4 regions of the Arthrobacter sedimenti genome follow, and region 3 is predicted to be linked to each of the others. Evidence: riboswitches for the same ligand, from Rfam matches in the RefSeq annotation. Region 3 holds a riboswitch; each other region holds the start of a gene.
What was found. Region 3 has a riboswitch for cyclic di-AMP ahead of ACFO0G_RS08790 (C40 family peptidase). Riboswitches for the same ligand answer to the same signal wherever they lie in the genome.
Positions count from the first base shown of each region.

Region 1: it holds a riboswitch for cyclic di-AMP, as region 3 does, so the genes downstream of both, ACFO0G_RS13560 (glycoside hydrolase family 16 protein) here and ACFO0G_RS08790 (C40 family peptidase) in region 3, are expected to answer to the same signal.
Region 2: it holds a riboswitch for cyclic di-AMP, as region 3 does, so the genes downstream of both, ACFO0G_RS17265 (M23 family metallopeptidase) here and ACFO0G_RS08790 (C40 family peptidase) in region 3, are expected to answer to the same signal.
Region 4: it holds a riboswitch for cyclic di-AMP, as region 3 does, so the genes downstream of both, ACFO0G_RS18325 (aggregation-promoting factor C-terminal-like domain-containing protein) here and ACFO0G_RS08790 (C40 family peptidase) in region 3, are expected to answer to the same signal.

Region 1 is NZ_JBHSDQ010000005.1:176,797-180,555, reverse strand. Features, by position in the region: gene ACFO0G_RS13570 (oligosaccharide flippase family protein) at 1-121, opposite strand, end outside; gene ACFO0G_RS13565 (glycosyltransferase) at 118-1,329, opposite strand; gene ACFO0G_RS13560 (glycoside hydrolase family 16 protein) at 1,463-2,578, opposite strand; cyclic di-AMP (ydaO/yuaA leader) riboswitch at 2,583-2,729, opposite strand; gene rpsF (30S ribosomal protein S6) at 3,108-3,413, shown strand; gene ACFO0G_RS13550 (single-stranded DNA-binding protein) at 3,484-3,759, shown strand, end outside.
Region 2 is NZ_JBHSDQ010000008.1:159,579-163,337, forward strand. Features, by position in the region: gene ACFO0G_RS17260 (C40 family peptidase) at 1-548, opposite strand, end outside; cyclic di-AMP (ydaO/yuaA leader) riboswitch at 703-880, opposite strand; gene ACFO0G_RS17265 (M23 family metallopeptidase) at 1,009-1,830, opposite strand; cyclic di-AMP (ydaO/yuaA leader) riboswitch at 1,842-2,053, opposite strand; gene ACFO0G_RS17270 (metal-dependent transcriptional regulator) at 2,193-2,894, opposite strand; gene serC (phosphoserine transaminase) at 3,220-3,759, shown strand, end outside.
Region 3 is NZ_JBHSDQ010000003.1:151,139-154,897, reverse strand. Features, by position in the region: gene ACFO0G_RS08810 (glucose 1-dehydrogenase) at 1-300, shown strand, start outside; gene ACFO0G_RS08805 (DUF1810 domain-containing protein) at 338-781, opposite strand; gene ACFO0G_RS08800 (DNA alkylation repair protein) at 802-1,332, opposite strand; gene ACFO0G_RS08795 (TraR/DksA family transcriptional regulator) at 1,329-1,688, opposite strand; cyclic di-AMP (ydaO/yuaA leader) riboswitch at 1,979-2,149, shown strand; gene ACFO0G_RS08790 (C40 family peptidase) at 2,153-2,989, shown strand; gene ACFO0G_RS08785 (protein adenylyltransferase SelO) at 3,100-3,759, opposite strand, start outside.
Region 4 is NZ_JBHSDQ010000010.1:90,015-93,773, forward strand. Features, by position in the region: gene ACFO0G_RS18320 (ArnT family glycosyltransferase) at 1-1,458, shown strand, start outside; cyclic di-AMP (ydaO/yuaA leader) riboswitch at 1,629-1,789, shown strand; gene ACFO0G_RS18325 (aggregation-promoting factor C-terminal-like domain-containing protein) at 1,795-2,541, shown strand; gene ACFO0G_RS18330 (glyoxalase superfamily protein) at 2,725-3,141, opposite strand; gene upp (uracil phosphoribosyltransferase) at 3,186-3,759, opposite strand, start outside.

The DNA.
Region 1 (3,759 bases), on a different contig from region 3:
GGAGCCGCGCCAGCACCACCGTGGTGACCAGCACGATCACCCTGCCGGAGGCAAAGGCCATGCCTTGCCACAGGGCGCCCCGGACGCCCTTGCGTTCCAATTCCCCCGGCGCGTACGTCACGGTTGCCTGTTCGGTTGGGAAAGTGCCCCGGCCGGGGAAGACGCAGCAACAGCCGCACGGACCTCCGCCAGGTATTCGCCGGCGACGGTTTCCCAGGTCCGGACTGCGGTTCCTCCGGTGGATCCGTCCTGCGGCGCCCCTTGCCCTGGTCCTTGCGGTGGTTCCTGGGCAGCCCGGGGGAGTCTGAGCTGCTCCACCACCCTGCGGACAAGGGCGTCCATACTGCCCTCAACGGCCAGCAGCGGATGCGCAGGCAGTTCCCTGGCGGCCACCGGCGTTGCCACCACGGGCAGCCCGGCTGCCAGGGCTTCCAGCACGGAGTTCCGGATACCCACGCCGTGTTCGTCCGGGAAGACCGCCACATCGGCCCCGTGGAATACGTCCAGGATGGAGGGCACGTTGGCCAGGACTTCCACCTGTGGGCCGGCCAGTGCCTGCACGGCCGGTGTGGGCCGGCGCCCCGCGATGACGAAGCGGGCGTCCGGCACCTCCCGCCACACCTGGGGCGCGATTCTTTCAACCAATACAGCGGCGCTGTCCACATTGGGGGCGTAGTTGAGGCTGCCCGCGAAACACACCACGGGTACATCCCGCCTCCTGCGGGGTCCTGTTGCCACTTCCGTTCCGTTGGGGATGCTCCTGACCGGCCTGCCCAGCTTGGCGGCCCACGCGGCAGCGTCCTGCGCCCCGACGGTCAGCAGCCGGGCTCTTGCCGGCAACTGCCGTTCAGCGCGTGCCGCCAACTCTTCACGCAGCCGGTAGGCGGGCCGGAACGTCCGCGCGATGGCGGTGTCCATGCCGGCCCGGATGGACCAGGGGTCCACCGTCTGCAGCACTAACGGCCCGGTGATGTGGTGGGACAGGAAGAGGGCGTGCGGTCCGTGGATCAGCGTGGCGTCCTGGCCGGCGGACAGGCGGGCGGCGGCAGCGCGGGCGGAGGGTGTGGCGCGCCGCTGTTTTCCCAGGCCGGTGAGGCCGCCCAGGGACCGCACGAAGGCCGATAGTTCTTCCCGCGGTGCCAGTTCGTACACCGTCTCACACCGGTTCCTGATGGCTGCCGGGACCGGAACGGGACCGGAGAAAGTCAGCAGCGTGACGGCAACATCGGCGGGAAGGTGCAGGATCACCTCGTACGGAATCATGGAGCTGCCATCCCCCAGTTCCGGATCCCGGTTGGGCACGCTTTCCGTCACGTACAGGAGCTTCATTGCAAGAGTGTAATGGATCACATCAAGGGGGGAAGGGTTGCTTTAGGCAACCTTGAGGGAAACCACAGGAAAAGCGAAAGGACGACGGCGGGAGGTCCCGCCGTCGTCCTTCATCACATGGGTGCGTGGCTGGCTACTGCCAGGCCCGCACGTAGTCCACCAGCATCTGGGACTGGGGGCCGTAGGCCGGGTTCGTTGACGAGGCGCCCACGTTCAGCACGATGTACTGCGGGGCGTTTCCGTCATTCGTGGGGTAGGACTTGACCTTGACGCCGTCGAAGTACACATCCGACGAGTTGGCCATCCGGTGCAGGCCAAAGGTGTGGTATTCATTGGCCCAGTTCCCGCCGACGCCGCCCTGGTTCTGCGAGCCGGAAGTGGAATGGTAATTAACGGTCATCTTCGCCTGGAGCACCTCGGCGATGTCGTTCTCGCCGGTGGCCGGCCAGGACTGCCCCGTGGTCCAGAATGCGGGCCAGTTGAAGAGGCCATTGGCGTTTCCGGGGAACTTGATGCGCGCCTCCACGTAGCCGGTGGTGAACTGGAAGCCCGTGCCTGCGCCGCCCTTCGGGTTGGTCGACACCAACGCGCCGGAAGTGGAGGATGCCAGGCCCAAGGCAAGGTTTCCGTTGGCCACCGAGACGTTGGCGGGACTGGTGGAGACCTTGTTCATGGTTCCGCAGCCGGGGGAGAACCAGCAGCCGGACCACTTGGCGGTGTCCAATCCGGCGCCGTTGAAGTCGTCGGCAAACGCCAGGGTCCAGTTCCCGGGCACCCCGGTGGGCATCGGCGCGCCGCTGCTGGCCAGCTGGGCCGCGGCCGGCGCCAGGGCGATAGGGGCCTCGGGGGCGGACGGGACGGCCGGTGCCGGCGGCTCTGCCGCGGCAGGAGCCTGGGGGAGGGACGGGCCCGGAGCAGGAGCGGCAGCCGGGGAAGGTGCCGGAGCGGGCGTGGCGGGGGCAGGGGCAACGGCCGGTTCCTTCGTGGGGACATCGCTTACCGGGACACCACTGCCGGTGTCGGAGGCGCTCGCCACCCGCGCCACATCTGTGGGGTTGGTGCTTTGGGCCAGGCCGAGGCCCAGGGAAGCCGCCCCGAGGAGTGCTGCGGCGAGACCGGCAGCGAGGGGCCAGGGCCGCCGCCCGGGGCCTGGTTTGGCCCCGGTGGAAGGATGAAGGGGGGCGTCGGCGGCGGTCTCTTTTTGATAACGGGGCGCTGGGTGGGCGCTGTTTTTGCGGTGTGCGGGCATGGGGAAGTTACCTCTCAACGCCTGCGGAGTTAGCTGTCGGGTTCGGATGAGGCATCCGGCCGCGTGTGCGGCTTCACCCCAGGGCAGGCGCAAGCCAGGCCCGTGACACTTGGGTCCCCCGCCTCTGCCTGGAACTTGGTGGATCACCGGAAGCGGCAGAGCTGGGCGTCATCCGGGATTGGGGCCGGCTGGGGGCGGCCCCCGCTCGACCGTACACGAATGCGGCCCTAAAATCACAATTAGGTAACGGGACTCACGTCGCGGTTCTGCGGGAAGTGCCCCGACTTGGTGGCATCCGGCCCCTTTTTCCGGTTTTCCACATAGCGTCACCGGGGATGCCTGCTCAGACCGTCACGCGGCTAGCCTCGAGTCAGGCGCAAATCGCCTATCGGGTCCAAATGCACTAAGATAGTGAAGTCTGTGCTGCGCCTGCCTCCGTTCGGGCGGCAAGGCATTGCACGGAATCGCAAATGAACCTCCTGTTACGGAAATGCCGTAACCGCTTAGCCCAAAGGAGGTGGGTTCACATATGCGTCCTTACGAATTGATGGTAATCATCGACCCCGAGGTCGAAGAGCGTACCGTTGAGCCGTCGCTTCAGAAGTTCCTGAACGTCATCACCAACGATGGTGGAACCATCGAAAAGGTTGACATCTGGGGCCGTCGCCGGCTGGCTTACGAGATCAAGAAGAAGTCCGAAGGTATCTACGCCGTGGTGAACTTCACCGCCAAGCCGGAGACCGCCAAGGAACTTGACCGCCAGCTGTCTCTTAACGAGACCATCATGCGCACCAAGATCACCCGCCCCGAAGAGCAGAAGGTTGTTGCTGAGTAATTCAGCCGTCTTCATTCTTTACCCCGCAGGAAACGCACTCTTCACCCAGGATCGAACAAGGAGGCAGTAGATGGCAGGCGAGACCACCATTACGGTCATCGGTAACCTCACCAATGACCCGGAATTGCGGTTCACACCGTCCGGTTCGGCAGTAGCGAACTTCACCATCGCTTCCACCCCCCGCACCTTTGATCGCCAGTCCAACGAGTGGAAGGACGGGGAGACCCTGTTCCTCCGCGCCGCTGTCTGGCGTGAAGCAGCCGAAAACGTTGCCGAGTCCCTGACAAAGGGTATGCGCGTCATCGTGACCGGCAGGCTGAAGAGCCGCTCCTACGAAACAAAAGAA
Region 2 (3,759 bases), on a different contig from region 3:
GTGCCCTGTGAGGGGTTGAGTGCGCTGATCATCATGCCGTTGCCGACGTAGATGCCGACGTGCGCTCCACCGTTCTGGACAACCAGGTCACCGGGCTGCGGGGTGGAGGTGGGGCTCATGATGCTCCACGCGTTGGTGCGGGGAATGCTGATACCGGCCTGGGCGTACACCCACTGCACGAAACCGGAGCAGTCCCAACCGGTGACGGGGCTGGTGCCGCCCCAGACGTACGAGTGGCCGATGCCGGTGTAGGCGATGGCTGCGATGCCTGAGGTGGACGCGGAGGACACGGTCTCGGCGGTCTTGGTGACCGGGGAGGCGTCCTGGCCGGCGGCAGCGGCAGCAGTGGCTGCGCCGTTCGCCGTGTCGGTGGACTGGGTGCGCACCGCTTCCACCTTCGGAGCAGCGGTGGTCTTCACCACGGGGCGCTCGAAGGAAACCGTGGCAGTGGGGGCAGCGGTGACGGCGAGGGCCGTCTGGGCCGAACCGGACTCGGTGGACGCTGAGACACCGGCAGTGGTGTCGGCAGCGGTGGCCGGCAGTCCCATGCTCAGGATGAGGCCCGATGCGGCTGCCACAACGGCAGCCTGGCGGCCTACGGTCCCGGCATTTGCACTTACGGCCTTGGAAACGGCATCCAAGGGGCTGGTGCGAACCGTTTGCGCACGGTGGCGCGCAGAATGATGGCGTGAAGACACGAAGGTAGCCTCTCCCAATGCCTGCGAGGTGAGCTGTCGGATTCGGATGGGAGTCACCCGGCCACGCTGCTTCCTGGGAAGCTTGTGACTTAACCCCAAGGCCTTCTGGAAGAAGGCCGAAATTGGTTCCCCCGCCCCTGCCAGACGATGAAATGCGAACGGACCTTGAGCGGTGGCAGAGTTAGGCAATCCACTCAAGAGCGTCAACTTCGGAAAAGTTGACGCGAGTTAGACGGTACAGCAGTTTTGTTTCAATGTCACATTCAGGTCACGGCGAGTCACGGCGATCTGAGAGTGGACAATCATTCGGTTACAACCAGCCCATGGGATCGACCACTTCGCCGTTGACCTGGACCTCGAAGTGCAGGTGGCAGCCGGTGGACGCGCCGGTGGTGCCGCTCAGGGCCACAACGTCCCCGCGGGACACGGTCTGGCCCACCTTGACGTTGAAGGATGACAGGTGGTTGTACGTGGTTTCCAGCCCATTTCCATGGTCAATAACCACCCGGTTTCCGCCGCCGAACTGATGCCAGCCAGCGAAGGTCACGGTACCGGTGGCGGCCGCCAGGACGGAGGTCCCGCATTGCGCCACAAAGTCCTGGCCCCTGTGGAAGTCGCCCGACCCCCCGGTAATGGGACTGACCCTGTAACCGAAGGGGGAAGCGGTGACAAGCGAGGCCAGCGGTGCGGCCAGGGTGCCGGCTGACGCGGCACGCGTCACGGAGCCGGCCGACTGGGCACTCAGGAGTTGCTTCAGCTTTCCGTCCGGATCGGCCTGGGTCACCACTGCCGAGCGGCTGAAGTCGATCTGGGCACCGATATCTGCTGAAATCTGGGGCTGGGGCGTGACGGAGGAGGCTGCGACCGGGGCGCTGCCGGCGGCGTCAGTGGCCATAACGGGACCTGTGGCGGGCACAGTCACAGTCAGAACCAGGCCGGTGGCAGCAAGGGCCATGCCGGCTTTCTGGCCTATGCCGCTGGCGGCTGCAAACTCCGTCATCTGGCGGAATGGACCCCGGCGGCGGCGGGCGTCGCGATGGAGGTCGCGGGGGCGCTCCGCTGCGGCATCTTCGACAACCCGCGGTGCCGAAGGGGGGCCGGCAGCACGGCGGCGTCCCCGGGGGGTCTGCATGGTCAAGAAGGGTTTCCTCTCTGGAGAAGCCTGCGGAGTTAGCTGTCGGATTCGGGTCAGAGAGATCAAAGACCCGGCCCGCCAAGGGCAAGCTTCTGCGCAGGGATATTCCCGGAAGAATCCTTCACTGGAGAGGCTTGCTGCTGACGGACTTCACCCCAAGGCAGTCCCCCGCTGCCGATTGTGGTTCCCCCGCCTCTGCCAGTAACGACTCGTGCACCTGACCCGCTGGCAGAGCTCGGCTCCGGATCAGGTAACGCTTAAGTTTCAACGACTGGTTCTACTATAGGGGCTTAAGACCCTTGGTAACAATTCCGTTATCTTTGCGTGGAAGGGCAGGCCCGGGGTATGGAAGTCCCGCTTCAGCCCTGCTTGATGGCCACGAAGACATGCGCGGCCACCTCGGGCGGAAGCTCCAGCGCTCCTTCAATCCCGGTCACCCGCACCGAGATGTAATCGCCCACGCGTTCCAGGGTCACGGCAGCGCCGGGCCGGATTCCGCCTTCGTCCAACTGCGCCAGCAGTTCGGGCTCCACCTGGATCGGTTCCGCGAGGCGGCTGATGGTCACGCCCGACGCAGGCCCGTAGCTCTTCATCGCCTCCACCAGGCTGATGGCCCCGTCACCAAAGCCGGGGGCCGGCTGGCCGCCCAGCGCGGCAAGGCCGGGGATGGGGTTGCCGTATGGGGACTCGGTGGGGTGGTCCAGCATCTCGTAGATGCGCCGCTCCACCCTCTCACTCATCACATGTTCCCAGCGGCAGGCTTCATCGTGGACGTAGGCCCAGTCCAGCCCAATAACGTCCGCCAGCAGGCGTTCGGCGAGCCGATGCTTGCGCATCACTTCGGTGGCCCGCTTGCGGCCGGTGTCCGTGAGTTCCAGATGCCTGTCGCCGGAGACCACAACGAGTCCGTCGCGCTCCATCCTGCCGATGGTCTGGGAGACGGTGGGGCCGGAATGGCGCAGGCGCTCGGCAATACGGGCCCGGAGGGCAACGATGTTTTCTTCCTCAAGCTCCAGGATGGTCCTGAGGTACATCTCCGTAGTGTCGATCAGATCCGTCATCCAGCTCAGCTCCTCGGGCGCAGTACCTTGCGTTGTCCCACCGTATCGCCTCTTCCCGCGAGGTAGTCCGGGGGAAAGCTTAGCCTATTTTGACTTTGTCCGAATAGCCGCGACCCCACAGGGAACCGCACCAGGTGCATGCATGGAACACTTGCACACGCGCCGCATTGTCTCAGTGTCTGGACTTTGCCGCTGCCGGTTCCCGCCCGCCGCTGCTGTTCAGGCAGAATGGGGAAGGCCTATGGCACGGCCGCCGCCCGGCTGCCGGCCACCACAACCCGTCCGTCCGGACCAAAACGTTCGTCCCCGCCGAATTGGAGCACCTGTGAGCGACACCAGCATCACGATTCCCGCCGACCTCCTGCCCAAGGACGGACGGTTCGGCGCCGGCCCGTCAAAGGTCCGGCAGGAACAGATCGATGCCCTCGCAGCCGCATCCAAAACCATCCTGGGCACGTCGCACCGGCAGGCACCGGTCAAGAACCTGGTGGGGTCCGTCCGTGAAGGGCTGAGCCAGTTCTTCCGTGCCCCCGAGGGCTACGAGGTTGTCCTTGGCGTTGGCGGCTCCACTGCTTTCTGGGACATCGCCAGCTTCGGCCTGGTGGAGAAGAAGGCCCAGCACCTCTCCTTCGGCGAGTTCGGATCCAAGTTTGCTGCGGCCACCAACAAGGCCCCTTTCCTGGAATCCTCCTCCATCATCAAGTCCGAGCCCGGCACGCGACCCACGGCGCAGGCCGAGGCCGGCGTGGACGTTTACGCGTGGCCGCAGAATGAGACCTCCACCGGCGTGGCAGCCCCGGTCCAGCGGGTTGCCGGAGCCGACGAGGGATCCCTGGTCCTGGTGGACGCCACCTCGGCCGCAGGC
Region 3 (3,759 bases):
CTGGTGGACTACGCCACCACCAAGGCCAGCATCAACAACTTCACCAAGGGGCTGGCGCAGCAGCTGGCCCCCAAGGGAATCAGGGTGAACGCCGTGGCCCCGGGACCCATCTGGACCCCCCTGCAAGTCAGCAGCGGCCAGCCCAAGGAGCAGCTGCCGGAATTCGGACAGTCCACTCCCCTGGGCCGGGCAGGACAGCCTGCGGAGCTGGCACCCGCCTATGTCTTCCTGGCCTCACCCGAGTCCAGCTACGTGGTGGGCGAGACGCTGAACGTCAACGGCGGCAGCCCCACGCCCTAGCAGGAACCCCCGGCCCGGCTGACCCGTCAACCTGAGGTCAGTCAGCGGCCTGGCCGGCCAGGATTTCGTCGGTGGCCGGGTCCGGCTCGCCATCGAAGAACTGGGCCAGGACAGTCTTGAACACTGTTTCTCCGGGTGCCGCCCGGAGAAACAGTGTCATGGACGATCGCAGCTTCCTGGCATCGATGCCGCCGAATATGTCTTCGGCGGGCTGGTCGGCGTGGTTGGCCAGGGCCAGGGCGCATTCCAGGAGCCGCGGGCCCAGCACGTCGTGGTCCAGGTAGGCGCGGGCCTCAGCCAGTGAGGAGATGGCGTATTTGCGGGACGTTGCACTCTGCCCCAAACCGGAAATCTGCGGGAAGACGAACCACATCCAGTGCCCGGATTTCCTCCCGACCTGCAGCTCCCCCAGCGCCTGGTCATAGGTACCGCCGCTGTCTTGCGCGGCAACAAAACGGTCAAGGTCAAAGTGCTCGTTCATGTGGATCTCCCGGTTTAAGGTCAAAGGGTCAAATCGTTGTCGAGGGCGGCTGCCGCCTCCTGAAGCTGCGGGTCGGGGTCGTCCCGCCACCGGGCCAGGACCACACCGGCCCGGTGGCGCTCGCGCTCCCCGAGGCCGGACAGCAGCGGCACCAGGACGTCGGCAAGGAGAGGTTGGGTCAGGTCAGCGGCCTGGGCGGAACGCAGGAAGCCTTCGAGCCGGGTCAGGTCCGAGTGCCGAAGCAGCCGCACCCTTGACTGCAACAGCACCACCGCCGCCAACCGGCGCTCAAACACCGGGCGGGAGCCGGGCCTGGGCTGTCCCCACAGGGCGGAAGCAAGCATCACCGTGGCGTCGTGGTCCAGGTCCTTGAATTTACGCAGCGTGTCGCGCACCGTGCCGCGCACCGCTCCGATGGAAGAGCCATAAGAGTCCAGCGCCCAGCCCAGCCGGTTCCCGACGTCGTCCGCCCGATACCAGGCGCCTTCGTTCTGGAGGGTCCGGTCAACGAACTCCACCGCGGCGGACACCACCTCCGCAGGGCCGGTCATCGTCCCCGGCCGGACGAGGCGTGCCGGATACAAAACGGCGTCCACGGCCGCGCTTCCAGCCTGCCCTCCGCAATGGGTTCACCGCATACTGCGCAGGCGCCGTAGGTCCCCGCGGCCAGGCGGGTCAACGCCGCGTCAATCTGGTCCAGGCCGGCCGAGCTCTGCTTCAGGAGCGCCGAAGCCTGTGAGAGCTCGAAGGCGATCGTGGCCCCTTCGGGATCGTGCTCGTCATCGACGTTGGAGTCCTGCCGGGCCGAATTCGCCGCGTCTATGTCGGCCCGCAGCGCCGGCAGCAGCTCCAGCCGCCGCGCCCGCTCCTCTTCGAGCAGCACGCGGAACCGGTCGAAATCTGGCATGTAATCAGCCTAGCGGTCCGACCGGGAACCGTCGGCATGGAAACGGCCCGTGCCGTGGGGCCAGCAGCATCCCCCTCGCGCCCGTGTCCGCACCGTTACCGGGCTGCACGCCATGGCTATTAGCCGAGCTTAAACCCGGGACGGAGGTAACATCCAAACGTTTGCGGAATTCGAGAGCGGGACCTCGTATGTTATCCAAATGTGACAATGCCGCCGCATGTGGGTTATGGTCTTCAGGTGTCCCTCTCAGTCGGGACATTCCCATCAGTATGCCGAGCCCTGCCGCTGATCATGGGATACAACCGCTCCAGCTGGCAGGGACGGGGGAACCAAGTTTCCGCGGCCACTTGTGGCCTTGGGGTTAAGTCGATAGCGCCTCCGTCCGTTACGGGGATGCTTCCGGCCGGGTATCTCCAGCCCGAACCCGACAGCTCACCCCGCAGGCATGGGAGAGGCGATCAACCGTGTCAAAAAATTCCACCCCTGCCCGTCACCGCGCAACTCCGGCCCGCTCGATTGTTCTCGAGGGCCTCGCCGTGACAGCCAAGTCCCAGGCCCGCTCGCTGGGCCGCCCCGCGCTGGCAGTTGCTGCAGCGTCCGGCATTGCCTTCGGCGTCGGCGCCCCGGCCCACGCCGGTGTCACCGGCCCGGACACCACTGAAAAGACCAACGTGCAGGCCTACTCCGCACCTGCCGCCCCCGTTGCGGCAGCGGCAGCAGGAAGCGTCCACACCGTAGTTTCCGGCGATACCCTCGGTGCCATCGCATCTGCTTACGGCGTCAGCCTGAACGATGTCCTGGCCGCCAACGGCCTGGGCCTGTCCTCGGTTATCTACCCGGGCGACCAGATCCAGATCCCCGGCGCCGGTTACACCGCCGCACCGGCTCCGGCTCCGGCAGCAGCGCCCGTGCAGACTGCAGCCGCCGCTCCGGCCAACACCGGCATGAACATGTCCTACGCCTCGGCCACCCCCGTATCAGCCCCCAGCGGCACGGGCACCGGCGCTGCCATCCTGGCGAACGCCTACAGCCAGCTGGGCGTGCAGCAGGACTGTACTGCCATGGTTGAGAAGGCGCTGCGCTCGGTGGGCAAGTCCGTTGGCGATCTTGCCCCCACCCAGTTCTTCCAGTACGGCACCGTGGTCAGCGCTCCTGCTCCCGGCGACCTGATCATAACCTCCGGCCACGTGGGCGTTTACGCCGGTAACGGCCAGGTTGTCAGCGGCGGCGTGAACGGCTACGACACCCAGGTGCACTCCATCAGCTGGCTGGGCGGCTACTCAGCAGTCCGCGTCGCCTAGTCTTCGCGCAACCGAAGGCGCGCATCCGCGCAGGCATTGAAACAGGAGGGCGGCAGCCGGTACACCGGCTGCCGCCCTCCTGTCGCATCTGCCCTCCGCATCCGCAGCTGTCAGGTCCCGCAGAAGGTCATGTAGCTGCCGAAATCTTCAGGGGCGCCTTCCGCGTAGCGTTCCAGCCCGGACCGCTCGGTGAAGGGATCGCTGACTGCCTCCAGCAGCTGCTGCAAGGGTGCCAGGGTTCCGCCCGTGGCAGCGGCCAGCGCCTCCTCCACAAGGTGGTTCCTGGGGATGTACGCCGGGTTGACGCTGTCCATCAGCTCCGCGTCCGGTTCAAGTGCCTGCCACCGCTCCGCCCAGGAATCGAACGCGGCCAGATCAAGAACCATGCCGCGGACCGGGCGAAGGTCGCCCCGGGCCGCCTTGCCAAGGTTACGGAAGAAGAGGGTGTAGTCCACGGGGCCGTCTTTCAGGATGTCAATGGCGCCGTCCACCAGCGCGGACGTGGTTTCCCCGTCACTGCCCCCGCCGCTGCCAAGGCCGAGCTTGGCATTCATCCCGCTGGTCCACGCCCTGCTGTATTGCCCCCGGAAGCCGCCAAGCACCTCCACCGCCGGGCCAACCGCCTTCTCCTGGTCTTCGTCGATGAGCGGCAGCATCGCCTCGGCGAGCCGGGCAAGGTTCCATTCGGCCAAAACCGGCTGGTTGGCGTAGGCGTAGCGGCCGCTGACGTCGATTGAACTGTAGACGGCGGCGGGATTGAACGCGTCCAC
Region 4 (3,759 bases), on a different contig from region 3:
CGCTGGCTCCTGCTGGCCGGGGCGTTCCTGGGCTTCGGGTTCCTGGCCAAGCAACTGCAGGTCCTGCTGGTGCTTCCCGGGTTCGCCCTGGCCTACATGGTTGCGGGGCCGGGCAGGATGCGGCGGCGGCTGCTCCGGCTGGCAGCGGCAGCGGCAGCGATGGTAATTTCCGCCGGATGGTGGCTGCTGGCCGTGGGGCTGACTCCGGCGGACATGCGGCCTTACATTGGCGGGTCGCAAAACAACTCCATCCTGGAGCTGACCCTGGGTTACAACGGGTTGGGCCGGTTGACGGGCGACGAAACGGGCAGCGTGGGCGGCGGCAACGGCTGGGGTGTTCCCGGCCTACTCAGGATGTTCAACAGCGAGTTTGGCGGCCAAATTGCATGGCTGCTGCCGTCCGCCCTCATCCTTGCGGTGGGACTGGTGTGGGTTGGGCGACGGGCGCCACGCACCGATGCCGTCCGCGCTTCCGTCATCGTCTGGGGCTCGTGGGTCCTGGTGACGGGCCTCGTCTTCAGCTTCATGGCCGGCATCATCCACCCGTACTACGCGGTTGCACTGGCGCCGGGTATCGCCGCGCTGGCCGGCTTGGGCTCCGTTCTGCTGTGGCAGCACCGCCGGCAGGCCGCTGCCGGCATCTTCCTGGCCGCAGCGGTGGCCACGGCAGCTCTTATGGCCTTCCATCTGCTGGGAACCACGTCCGCTTACGGCCCATGGCTGCGCTGGCTGGTGCTCGCCGGAGGTGTGGCCGCCGCGGCAGGACTCGGGCTCAACAGGTTCCTGCGCCTGCGTTCCATGCAGCGGACGACGGCGGCCCTCGCCATTGCCGCGTCGCTCGCCGGGCCGCTGGCCTACTCCATCACCACCGCGGCGACGGCACACAGCGGGGCAATCGTGAGTGCAGGGCCAGCCTCCGGCTTTGGCGCCGGCGGACGCGGGCCGGGAGGCTTCAGTGCGGCCGGCCGGAACAACTCCGGCCGAGTTACAGGACAAGGCTTCGCCGGGCAGAACTCCACGGGACAAGGCTTCCAGCAGCAGGCCAACCGCGGCGGGACCGGCGGGACAACCCAAGGCGGTGCTGGATTTGCGGGCGGCATGGGCGGGCTCCTCGGCGCACCCACCCCATCAGCGGATCTCGTGGCCGCGCTCAAAGACGGCGCATCCGGTTACACCTGGGCAGCAGCGGTGGTGGGCTCCAACAATGCCGCCGGGTACCAATTGGCAACGGAACTGCCCGTGATGGCGGTGGGCGGCTTCAACGGCACCGACCCCTCCCCCACCCTGGCCCAATTCCAGGACCTCGTGAGGCAGGGAAGGATCCACTACTTCATCAGCGGCGGAACCATGCGATCCGCCTCCGGTTCGGATGCCTCGGCCCGGATCGCGCAGTGGGTTTCGGAAAACTTCACTCCGCAAAGCATCGGCGGCACTACCCTCTACATCTTGGCAAGGTAACAACACGGCATGGTGTACCGAAAGTAACGACTCAACCGGACGCAGACCGCAAAGCGGCGCGCCAAAGATCGTGACATCCGTTACCCAAATGTGACATTGGAATGCTTTTCCTGTACCGTCGATTGGGTGCGGCTCCCGTTCGGGCCGCATATCCCGGGTTGACGCCAAGCTCTGCCGCTTCCCCGGATCCCGATTGAGCAACGGCAGAGGCGGGGGACCCACCGTCCCGGGCAATGTACGCCCTTGGGGTTAAGCCAGTACGTGATTTTTCCGTGCGGCCGGATGCCCTCATCCGAACCCGACAGCTAACTCCGCAGGTGTGAGAGGCGATCAATCATGTCCAAAAACACGGCAGAACCATGCCTGCATGCCAAGGCTAAACACCGGGCAGAGCAGCAAGCAGCTACAAAGCCCGCAAAGAAGACCAGCTTCGGTACGCGAGCCGGGATCCTCGCAGCATCCTGCGCGGTGCTGGTGGGGGTAGGCGCGGCAGGTCAGGCGACCAGCAACATGACTCCGGTGTCATCCACCGATTCAAACTCTTCCACGGCAGCGGCCGACGCCCAAATGAGCATCGAGAAGAGCGAAATCCGTTCCAACCCGGCAGCGTCCGTTCCGGCGGCAATAAGCGTTGCGCCGCAGGCAGCGGAACCAGCCCCCGCGCCGGCACCGGCAGCCCCCGCAGCAGAAGCCCCGGCTCCTGCACCAGCCCCTGCACCGGCTCCGGCACCCGAGCCTGCTCCTGCACCTGAGCCGGCACCCGCCGTCGCGGTTAATGATCCCGCCGGCGCCCAGGCCTACGCCGCCGGCCAGTTGGCAACCTTTGGCTGGGGACCTGACCAGATGCAGTGCCTGCAGACACTGTGGACCAAGGAGTCGGACTGGACCACCACGGCCACCAATCCCAGCAGCGGGGCATACGGCATCGTCCAGTCCCTGCCCGCGGAGAAGATGGCCAGCTCCGGCGCGGATTACCTGACCAACTACCGCACCCAGATCAACTGGGGCCTCGATTACATCAAGAAGAGCTACCAGTCCCCCTGCGGCGCACTGAACTTCCACCTCGCCCACAACTGGTACTAGGCACCACTCCCCTGGCGCCGGGGGCTCAAAGGGAACTCTTCCGCTGAATCTCCCCACCTTTGGGGGCGTTCGACGGCGTGTCGCCGGCCATCCGCCGTCGTACGCCTTGGCGACGGGGCAAAGCTGCGAAATTCCAGCACAAACCGCGGGCCGCATCATCACGATGCGGCCCGCGGTTTGCTTTTAACTGTTGCCTTGCCCAGCGTCCTGCGCGCTGCTGTCCTGCCCAGCGTTCCGCCACGGTATGTACTGGACGGCCCACTTGTTGCCGTCCGGATCCGCAAAGTAGACGAAGTGGCCCCATGGGAGCACCTCGACATCACTGACGTCCACACCGTTGTTCTTCAGCTGGTCGTGCGCTTTTTGGATATCGTCGACCACCATTTGGAGAGTGGTCCCCGTGCCGGGAGGGGCGTCCAAAAGCCCCTCGCCCATGCAGATGGAGCAGGCAGAGCCGGGCGGGGTCAGCTGTACAAAACGGATGTCGTCCGACGGCCGCTCGTCGTAGTCCGCGTTGAAGCCCACCTTGTTGACGTAGAAGTCCTTGGCGCGGTCAACGTCGGATACAGGGACAAAGACAAGTTCCAGTTTCCAGTCCATCCGCACAGGCTAGCGGCGGGACCAGCATCCAGAAAGGGTGAAAACTACCCTGCGATGCCGTAGAGCCGGTCGCCGGCGTCGCCCAGGCCGGGAACGATGTAGGACTTCTCGTTGAGCTTCTCGTCGATGGAGGCCAGGACGATGTGCACGTTTGCGTCGCCCAGTTCCTCCTCCAGCTTGGCAAGGCCCTCCGGGGCCGCCAGCAGGCAGATGCAGGTGACGTCCGACGCGCCCCGCTTGAACAGGAACTTGATGGCCTCGCGCAGCGTGCCGCCGGTGGCGAGCATGGGGTCCAGCACGAAGACCTGGCGGCCTGTCAGGTCCTCCGGGAGGCGCTCGGCGTAGGTGATGATGTCCAGCGTTTCCTCGTCCCGGGCCATGCCCAGGAAGCCCACCTCGGCGGTGGGCACCAGCTTGGTCATGCCCTCCAGCATTCCCAGGCCGGCACGCAGGATGGGAACCACCAGCGGCGTGGGCTTGGTGAATGCGGTGCCAATAGTGGTGCTGACGGGAGTCTCGATGGTCACGGGCTCGGTGCGGACCTCCCGCGTGGCTTCATACGCCAGCAAAGTCACCAGCTCTTCCGTCAGCTGGCGGAAAACCGGCGACGGCGTGTTC